DNA from 3 places in the Mycobacterium sp. HM-7 genome. Region 1 is predicted to be linked to each of the others. Evidence: predicted binding sites of a transcription regulator. Region 1 holds the regulator's gene; each other region holds the start of a gene.

Region 1 (3,275 bases):
ACCTTCGCCGCGGCCGACAACCCGGCGATATTCTGGACACCCGAGCACGGCGCGTTCGTCGTCCGCGGCGCGATGAACGCGGCGTGGGACAAGCTCGGCGGCGCCACCGGGAAGCTCGGCGCGCCGACCGCTGACCAGACGGTGAACGGCGACGTCGTCAGCCAGAAGTTCACCGGCGGCTCGGTCTCGTGGAACAAGTCCAGCCGTGCGTTCAGCACCGAGCCGGCGGAGCTTGCGTCGCAGTTGAGCGGTCTGCAGGTGCCCAGCGTCGACCTGCCGGGCGGCGTGACCTCCCAGTCCGACGAGGCCGGCAAGTGGTACGAGTTCCACTGGTGGTGGCTGCTGGCGATCATCCCGCTGTTGCTGGTGGTGGTCGGCATCGTGATCGCGGCCCTGCTGCGGCGCCGGCGGGGTGCCGGTCAGGAAGTCCCCGATGACCAGGATGCGTACGACTACGACGACCACGAGTTCGGCGACGGAGAGTACGGCGACCCGCAGTACGCGGACGGCGGCGTCGACAGCGAGTACAGCGACGAATTCCCGGCGGAGGACCAGCAATTCGACGGCCCGCACGGTGGCCCCGCGTTCCAGAGCAACCCGGACGTCATCGACACCGCGCCGACGGTGTACCCCGATTTCACGGCCGAGCAGCCCGCGGACGAGCCGGTCGCCGGTGAGCCGGACGCCGATGCTGAGACGCAAGCCGAAGTTGACGCCGAGCCCGTCGACGCGGCCGAGCCCTACGAGCCAGAGCCGCAGGCGAGCGACGCCGATGGCGCTGACGAACCAGCCGATGAGCCGACGGCATCGGTGCAACTGCCGGACGCGCTGCGTCGCGGTGGCGCGGCGGCGGGTCTGACCGCTGCCGGGTTGGCGGGCTTCGCGGGCCTTCGGCCGCGGAATCCGGGCGACCGAGCCTGGGCTGCGCCGGCTGCTGCCGACGCCGGGGACCAGGACGCTGATGAACGTGCGCCCCAGCCCGAGGAGCAGGTCGCCGAGGCCGAGCCGCACGTCGACGAGCCGCCTGCGATCGCGACGCCCGCGGAGGACACCGCGGCCGGCCCGGCCAGCGGCAGGCATCACGCGCTCGGCGCGGAGGAGCCCGAGACCGCGCAGATGTCGTTCCGCGTCGCGACCGGTGCCGAGCCGCCCGAAGGTTACGTCATCAAGGCCAACACCAAATCAGGCCTGTACTGGGTGCCGGGGGCTCCCGGATACGACGACGCCGACGTTGAAATCTGGTTCGCCAGTGAGGAATTCGCGGTCACCAACGGATTCGTTCGAGGCTGACCGTAGACGGTTGAGCCCCGCTGCGAGCGACTGCAGCGGGGCTCACCTGTAGGTCCGGCGGGCGTCAGATCTTGCGGATGACGGTCACGACCTTGCCGAGGACGACGGCGTCGTTGCCCGGGATCGGATCGAATGCCGGGTTGTGCGGCATCAGCCACACCTGGCCCTTGGCGCGCTTGAAGGTCTTCACCGTGGCTTCGCCGTCGATCATCGCCGCGACGATGTCACCGTTGTCGGCCACATTCTGCTGCCGCACGACGACCCAGTCGCCGTCGCAGATCGCGGCGTCGATCATGGACTCGCCGACCACCTTCAGAAGGAACAACGAGCCCTCGCCCACGAGTTCTCGGGGGAGTGGGAAGACGTCTTCGACGGCCTCCTCGGCGAGGATCGGGCCGCCGGCGGCGATCCGGCCGAGCACCGGGACGAAGGTCGGCTCGGGCAGCGCGTCGGAACCGGCGACATCGGTGGTGATGGTGGCTCCGGTCGCGTCGTCGGCGCCGCGGACGTCCACGGCGCGCGGACGGTTCGGGTCCCGGCGCAGATAACCCTTCTTCTCCAGCGTGCGCAGCTGGTGGGCCACCGACGAGGTTGACGTGAGGCCGACGGCATCGCCGATCTCCCGGATGCTGGGCGGGTAGCCGCGGGTGGTCACCGAGGCGCGGATCACGTCGAGGATGGTCCGCTGACGTTCGGTGAGGCTGCTGGATCGTCCGCCTGTCTGGGTGTCCGGGGTATCGGTGCTGTCGCTCATAGGGACGAATCTAGCCCAGTGCACCCGAATCATCAAACATGTGTTCGAGATGGCCGGATCGGCGTGTCGCGGGCGGGATCTGGTTGTGACGCCGGTTGTGACGTGGTGAAAGCGGTGACGAAGTCGCGGAACGGAACTTGTCGGTGGGTGGTCGTATCGTTCGCAACAGTTCGATCACATGTTCTACCGTTCGAACGTTTGGGCGATATAGTCGAACATAAGAGCGATCGAACCTATGTACGAACTCCTGAGAGGAACCGACATGACCGTCATCACCCGCGAATACCCGACCGACGTCGTCGTCCGCACCGTGCCTCGGCGTGGAGATGTGAATCGTCAGCGGCAGGCCCGGCTGCGGCCGGCCGGTTCCCGTCCCTCGGGTGCGGCGTTCCGGCACCGGGGCACCGGCGTGCTGACGTCTCGCGCCTCGCACCGGAGCAACCCGATCACGCCGTTGACGACGGTGATGCTGGCGCTGGTCGCGGCGGGGATCACCGTATGGCTGGGCCTGGTGGCGCAGTTCGGGGAGGCCGTCCAGCCGACCTCGTCGGCCGCCTCCGTGCCCGCGCAGCTCGCGGTGGTCCGGGTGCAGACGGGAGAGTCGATTCAGCAGGTGGCGCGGCGGGTGGCGCCCGACGCACCGGTCAGCGCCGTCGTCGACCGCATCAAGGAACTGAACAAGTTGCCGTCGGTGGCGCTGAACGCCGGGCAGACGCTGATCGCGCCGGTCGGCTGAGGACAGCCCGTGCGCACCTCGATCGGCACGGCGCCCGGCCGCGTCAGAGCGGCACGGGTAGGCTCGAGACCGTTCGAAACGGTCGATTGTCGGTGCGGCGAAGGAGCGGTGATGCACTGTCCGTTCTGCCGGCATCCGAACTCGCGTGTGGTCGATTCGCGAGAAGCTGATGAAGGGCAGGCGATTCGGCGTCGCCGGTCGTGCCCGGAATGCGGTCGCCGGTTCACCACGGTGGAGACTGCGGTCGTTTCGGTGGTCAAACGCAGCGGAGTCACCGAACCGTTCAGCCGGGACAAGGTGATCAAAGGCGTACGGCGCGCGTGCCAGGGTCGGCAGGTCGACGACGACGCCTTGAATCAATTGGCGCAGAAGGTCGAAGATGCGGTGCGGGCCACCGGATCTCCCGAAGTGCCGAGCCATGAGGTCGGGTTGGCGATCCTCGGGCCGCTGCGCGACCTGGACGAGGTCGCCTATCTGCGGTTCGCGTCGGTGTAC
Region 2 (3,275 bases), 2.3 Mb from region 1:
GTCGGCGTCACATTGTCGGTGCTCGCGGCGGCAGCCGTCTCGTTCGCAGTGGCCTCTGTACTGCTCAAGACCGACCGCGCCACCGATGAGCCCGACCTGGCCGCCGCCACAGCCGAAATGGAAACACTGAAGGGCAAGCGGTCCAGTGTCGCCGCGGCGCTGGTCGGTGGCTCGACCGCGCCCATCACCAATATCGTGTTCGCCTGCGACGCCGGCATGGGTTCGTCGGCGATGGGCGCCTCGGTGCTACGCAAGAAGATCCGAGACGCGGGATTCACTGGCGTGACGGTGGTCAACCAGGCAATCTCCAATCTCACCGACACCTACGGGCTGGCTGTCACCCATCGTGATCTCACCGACCGCGCCCGGCAGAAGACGCCGTCGGCGATCCACGTCTCGGTCGACGACTTCATGAACTCGCCGCGCTACGACGAAATCCTCGAACTGCTGGGCCGCACCAATGGCGCCCCTCAGCCCTCCGGCGAATCCGCCACGCCCCCAACCGAACCCGCCGCTGCCGACGCTCAGTCCGACGATGTGCTGTCACTCGATTCGATCGTACTGGCCGGCTCGGCCACCACCGCCGAGGCCGCGATCACGGAGGCGGGCCGACTGCTGGTCGCCGCCCGGGCCGTGGACGAGGCCTACGTCGACGCCATGCACGAGCGGGAGAAATCGGTATCGACCTATATGGGCAACGGCCTGGCGATACCGCACGGCACCAACGAAGCCAAGGGCGCGATCCGCCACTCCGGGATCTCGTTCGTCCGCTATCCCGAACCCATCGACTGGAACGGCAAGCCCGCCGAGTTCGTGGTCGGAATCGCCGGCGCCGGCAAGGACCACATGGCGCTTCTCACCCGGATCGCCCAGGTGTTCCTGGACAAGGACGAGGTGGAGCGGTTGCGCCGGGCCGGCACCCCCGAGGAGATCCGGGCGGTGCTGAGCGAAGCCCGGTGAGCGAGGACCGCAAGAATGTCATCCGTGGATTCAGACAGCCGCCAGCGCCGCATCGTCGAGTTCGCCCGCACCCGCGGGCGGGTCGAGGTGCTGGCCCTGGCCGAAGAACTGAACGTGGCGTCGGAGACCATCCGCCGCGACCTGAAGGTGCTGGCCGGACGGCGCATGCTCAAACGGGTCCACGGCGGAGCCATACCGCTGGAGACCGCAGCGTTCGAATCGACGGTGGAGTACCGGAGCCAGATCGACCTGGCCCAGAAACACCGGGTCGCGGCCGCGGCCGCCGATCTGCTCCACGGAGCCGAAACCGTTTATCTGGATGAGGGTTTCACCCCGCGACTGATCGCCGAGCGGCTGGCGGACCAGGAGCTGACTGTGGTGACGTCGTCGCTGTTGGCCGCCGAAGCACTCGCCCACAGCGAGACCGTGACGGTGTTGTTGCTCGGCGGACGAATGCGCGGACGAACCCTGGCCACGGTCGACAACTGGGCAGTGGAGCGATTACGCAGCCTGGTCATCGACGTCGCCTACCTCGGCACCAACGGCATCACCCCCGAGCACGGGCTGACCACCCCGGATCCCGCTGTGGCGGCGGTCAAGCAGACGGCCGTTTCAGTCGCGATGCGCCGCATCCTGGTGGCCGCGCACTCCAAGTTCGGTGTCACCAGCTTCTGCCGGTTCGCCGACGTCGGCGATTTCGAAACCATCGTGACCGGCACCGAGTTGCCCGCCGCAGACGCACACCGTTACGAAGCCTTGGGGCCGTCGATCGTGCGTGCCTGAGCATCGCAACCGAACCGCAGGCGACCGAATGGACACCGTCGGACCGGACGGCCGCTACCGAGCCCGCGGGCAGGACTGCCTCCACCAAGATCGCCCAACCTGTCACCGATGTGCTCATCTGGGGCCGAAAAATTGGTTGCGATTCGAACATTTGTTCGATACAATGTGTTATGGGAATCGCACCGGATCTCCACCCCCTTCTCGACCGCCTGCGTGACGTCGTCGTCCCCGATGACATCGACGGGAACGACGCCGTGGAAGCGACGAAGTGTGTGATGACGCTGCGGAATGTGGTCGATCATCTGGCGGCGGTGCTGACCGGAGTTCTGGACCGCAGTGGTGTTGCAGCGGCGCAGGGCCGCACGGTGCGGGAGCTGTTGATTTCGTTGGGGTGTGCACCGTCGGTGGCTGACCGGCTGGTGCGTGTCAGTGGCGCGCTGCCGTTATTGCCGACCCTGGCGGCGCATGCCGGCGATGGGGTGGTCTCCGGTGAGCATGTCGATGCGATCGTGAAGGGCATCAACCACATTCAGGCGCGTGCACCAGGTCCGGTCAGCGAGGAGGCCAGGTTCGCGCAGGTGACGGATTTGTTGGGGCAGTTCTTCTCAGGTGCCACTCCGGCCGCGATCGGTGACCGAGCCCGGCGCCTGGGCAACCGGCACGCGGCCGCCGAGGGTGGGTTGCCGGCGGCGGAGGACCGCTCGATCAACACCCTCGATCACCGCGTCACCAGTGACGGCCGCCTGCAGGTGCGGGCCGATCTGGATGCCGAAGTGGGCGCCAAGTTGGTGGCCGCGGTCGAAGAGCTGTCGGCGCCGCGCCCCGAACCGGACGGCACCCCCGACACCAGGTTGGCTTCCCGGCGGCGGGCCGACGCCCTCGAAACCGTGTTGGACATCGCCGCCCGCGGCGGTGACATCGCCTCCGCTCCGCGGACCCAGCTGTTGGTGACGGTGCCCGCCGACACCCCGGACCTCGCTCAGTTGGAGTTCATGGGGTCGATCAGCACCATGACCCTGGAGCGGTTGACCTGCGACACCGCGGTGACAACGGTGATCGTGGACGGCGAGCAGGTACCCCTCGATATGGGCCGGGACAAGCGCCTGTTCCCGGCGCCTCTGCGTAAAGCCCTGTACCTGCGGGATCAGTGCTGCATCAAATGCGGCGCCCCACCCGGGCGTACCCACGCCCACCACATCGTGCACTGGACCCACCACGGCGAAACATCACTGGCCAACGGATGCCTACTGTGCCCGGCCTGCCACGCCAACGTCCACCACGACGGCTGGGACGTCGTCATGGGCCTGGACAAACACCCCTGGCTCATCCCACCCGCGACCGTCGACCCACAGCGACAACCCATCCCCGCCTACAACCGCCGCACCATGCGACTGGACGTAGCTGCCTAGCGCGCAGCCTGAAAGCGTTGTGCACCTTGACAACTCAACAGTGACGGCGCCGATTCGGCGACCTACTCGACAGTGACCGACTTCGCCAGGTTGCGCGGCTTGTCCACGTCGTAACCCCGCTCG
Region 3 (3,275 bases), 1.5 Mb from region 1:
CGACTCGTAGGCCCGCGACATCTGCACGCCGCGCAGCGGCTGGTAGACGCCGTTGTAGATGACCTCGGTCATCGACGGATCGAAGAACAGCGTCAGGTACACACCGGTGAGCAGCAGCACCAGGAAGCTGTACATCGCGATCTCACCGAGCAGGAACGACCAGTGCGTCGGGAAGACCTTGTTCAGCTGCCGACGTACCGCGCCCGACGGGTGGTGCCGCGAGTCGATCGCATTCCCCTGGGCGGCAAGGCGATTCGACGCCGGTGTCTGTCGTTGAGTTCGCAGGACCGAGCCGGCTTCCATGTCTGCCTCCTATTGCGATGAACGCCCTACCCTTGAGATGCATCTGGAGCGCATTTTGTGACAGGTCCGCGCTGTGACCTGTATCACAAATCGGGCGTCCGCTACTTTTCGGCGAGCTGCTTCAAGTTGAGCAGCTGCCGCCGCGCCATCACGAGATCGCCCACGCTGAGCAGGGGAGCGGCGAGCCGCCAGGATTGCGGCGCAGTCACTTTCAATACCAGCCGAGTGCTGTGTTCGTCGATCGGGGTGAGTTGATAGGACATGTGAGCGCCGATGATCTGCGCCGTCAACTGAACCTGATGTTCCACCGAGAGCACCTTGCCCAGTGGTCGGCCGGCGCTCGCGGTGAACGGATCACCGGGTCGGGGATCGTCCAGGTTGTACAGCTCGCGCGGAGATTCCCGGCCGAGGTTGTCGATCCAGTCGTACGAGTACGGCGCCAGGCGAACTTGAACAACCCACGGCCACAACCGATCTCGCGTGGTGTTCACGGACACTCCGCGCCACGCCTCGAGTGCGGGGCTGGCGACGTAGTTGTCGCAGCCGTAGCGCGCCATGGTCTCGGCGTCGGTGACGCCCCAGCGGTCACCGATCATCGGATGACCACGTTGTCCATCAGGTACGGGGCGGCCGCACGATGGATGGGGCCGATGGCCCGCCAGACCACCGCCGCAGCCCGCCGGTGTTTGTAGTGCAGTGCGGTGATGAGTTGGCCTGTCGAGGCATTCGCTCGCCGCAGGATCAAGGTTCCGTTCATCACCGGCGAATTAGCCTCCAGGCGAACTGCATCGGGTGTCGACTCTGCGATGCGCCACCCGAGGACATGCTGTGGTGAATCCACCGGCCCGAGCCGGAACAGCAGGAACGCCTTGTGTGCGAACCGGATCCCCTCGCGGATAGGTGGTGCGGACCGTTCGAGCGCCTCCCGCGCCAACATCTCAGGTGTGCGAACGTCGGACTCGGCGACCGTGACTTCGAAGACGTCGAGGTAGTCGGCCTGTTGGAGGTGTGGAGGCAGAGGGACATCTGCCAGGCTCACCTGGCGGGCATGCCCAACCGCCGACTCCGTCGCCATGACTACGAGGCTAGGTACTCATTGGCCGCTTGTCAGGGCCAGTTTCGTGGCGGAACCGGGTACCACTCGGGTGGGCACCGCGCTCCGAAAGTGAGTTGAGCGAGCGTTGGGACGGCGCGACGGTCGCGGTCGTCGCTCATGATGCGGTGTGTGTCTGACTCGGATCGCCCAGGGAGCCGGAAACTGGTTGCGGTTCGAACATATGTTCGATACAGTGTGTTATGGGAATCGCACCGAATCTCAGCCCTATCCTCGACCACCTACGTGACGTGGTCCTTCCCGACGAGATGGCCGGGGACGACGCACTAGAGGTAGCGCGGTGTCTGTTCAGGCTGCGGAATGTGGTCGATCATCTGGCGGTGATTCTTACCGGGGTGCTGGACCGGTGTGGGGTGGCCGCCTCACAGGGGCGGACGCTGCGGGAGCTGTTGATGTCGCTGGGCTGCGCGCCGTCGGTGGCCGAGAGGCTGGTTCGGGTCGGTGGCGCGCTGCCGTTGTTGCCGACACTGGCGGCGCATGCCGGCGATGGGGTGGTCTCCGGTGAGCATGTCGATGCGATCGTCAAGGGCATCAACCACATTCAGGCGCGTGCACCCGGTCGGGTGGATGAGGAGGCCCGGTTCGCGCAGGTGACGGATTTGTTGGGGCAGTTCTTTTCGGGGGCTACTCCGGCCGCGATCGGTGACCGGGCTCGGCGGTTGGGGAACCGTCATGCGGCCGCCGAGGGTGGGTTGCCGGCGGCGGAGGACCGCTCGATCAACACCCTCGATCACCGCGTCACCAGCGATGGACGCCTGCAGGTGCGGGCGGATCTGGATGCCGAAGTGGGCGCCAAGTTGGTGGCCGCGGTCGAAGAGCTGTCGGCGCCGCGCCCCGAACCCGACGGCACCCCCGACACCAGGTCGGCTTCCCGGCGGCGGGCCGATGCCCTCGAAACCGTGTTGGATATCGCCGCCCGCGGCGGGGACATCGCCTCCGCTCCGCGGACCCAGTTGTTGGTGACGGTGCCTGCCGACACCCCGGACCTCGCTCAGTTGGAGTTCATGGGGTCGATCAGCACCATGACCCTGGAGAGGCTCACCTGCGACACCGCGGTGACGGCGGTGATCGTGGACGGCGAACAGGTACCCCTCGATATGGGCCGGGACAAGCGCCTGTTCCCGGCGCCTCTGCGTAAAGCCCTGTATCTGAGGGATCAGTGCTGCATCAAATGCGGCGCCCCACCCGGGCGTACCCACGCCCACCACATCGTGCACTGGACCCACCACGGCGAAACATCACTGGGCAACGGATGCCTGCTGTGCCCGGCCTGCCACGCCAACGTCCACCACGACGGCTGGGACGTCGTCATGGGCCTGGACAAACACCCCTGGCTCATCCCACCCGCGACCGTCGATCCACACCGACAACCGATACCCGCCTATAACCGCCGCACCATGCGACTCGACCACGCTGCATAACCACCGCAGGTGCGTCCTCAAACCTGCTGTGCACCTTGATAATTCAACAGTGTACGGAGCTGGGTGTCGGTCTGCAGGTTGCGCAGATCGGCGGTTGGTCAGCTGCTCACCGCAGGAACTGGCCCGCGTGGTTGGCCAGGTCCAGTACCGGTTGCGGGACGGCACCCAGCGCCAGCGTCACGAAGGCGGTGAGTCCGATCATCGCGGTACTGAGGGTGCCCGACTGCACTTCTGGGCCATCCTCGACAGGATCGGTGAAGAACATCAGCACGATCACCCGGACGTAGAAGTACGCGGCGACGGCGCTGACGATCACGCCGATCACAACCAGGGATGCGGCGCCACCTTCGGCCGCGGCCTTGAAGACGGCAAACTTGCTGACGAATCCACTCGTCAGCGGAATGCCGGCGAACGCCAACAGGAACAACGCGAAGACC

What was found. Region 1 encodes LexA, which represses DNA repair genes until DNA is damaged. Its sites were predicted from a motif close to CGAACANNTGTTCG; they were not measured.
Region 2: a site for LexA is predicted at 1,888-1,901, ahead of ACWW1C_RS22765 (DUF222 domain-containing protein). Genes of this name have one in related genera too.
Region 3: a site for LexA is predicted at 1,574-1,587, ahead of ACWW1C_RS18975 (DUF222 domain-containing protein). Genes of this name have one in related genera too.

The regions. Positions count from the first base shown of each region.
Region 1 is NZ_CM132657.1:2,431,082-2,434,356, forward strand. Features, by position in the region: gene ACWW1C_RS11675 (sunset domain-containing protein) at 1-1,290, shown strand, start outside; gene lexA (transcriptional repressor LexA) at 1,355-2,044, opposite strand; gene ACWW1C_RS11685 (LysM peptidoglycan-binding domain-containing protein) at 2,307-2,780, shown strand; gene nrdR (transcriptional regulator NrdR) at 2,892-3,275, shown strand, end outside.
Region 2 is NZ_CM132657.1:4,723,225-4,726,499, forward strand. Features, by position in the region: partial or broken gene ACWW1C_RS22755 (PTS mannitol transporter subunit IICBA) at 1-960, shown strand, start outside; gene ACWW1C_RS22760 (DeoR/GlpR family DNA-binding transcription regulator) at 985-1,743, shown strand; gene ACWW1C_RS22765 (DUF222 domain-containing protein) at 1,914-3,152, shown strand; gene glmS (glutamine--fructose-6-phosphate transaminase (isomerizing)) at 3,215-3,275, opposite strand, start outside.
Region 3 is NZ_CM132657.1:3,926,637-3,929,911, reverse strand. Features, by position in the region: gene qcrB (cytochrome bc1 complex cytochrome b subunit) at 1-303, opposite strand, end outside; gene ACWW1C_RS18985 (polyketide cyclase) at 405-899, opposite strand; gene ACWW1C_RS18980 (hypothetical protein) at 896-1,378, opposite strand; gene ACWW1C_RS18975 (DUF222 domain-containing protein) at 1,600-2,838, shown strand; gene nuoN (NADH-quinone oxidoreductase subunit NuoN) at 2,945-3,275, opposite strand, start outside.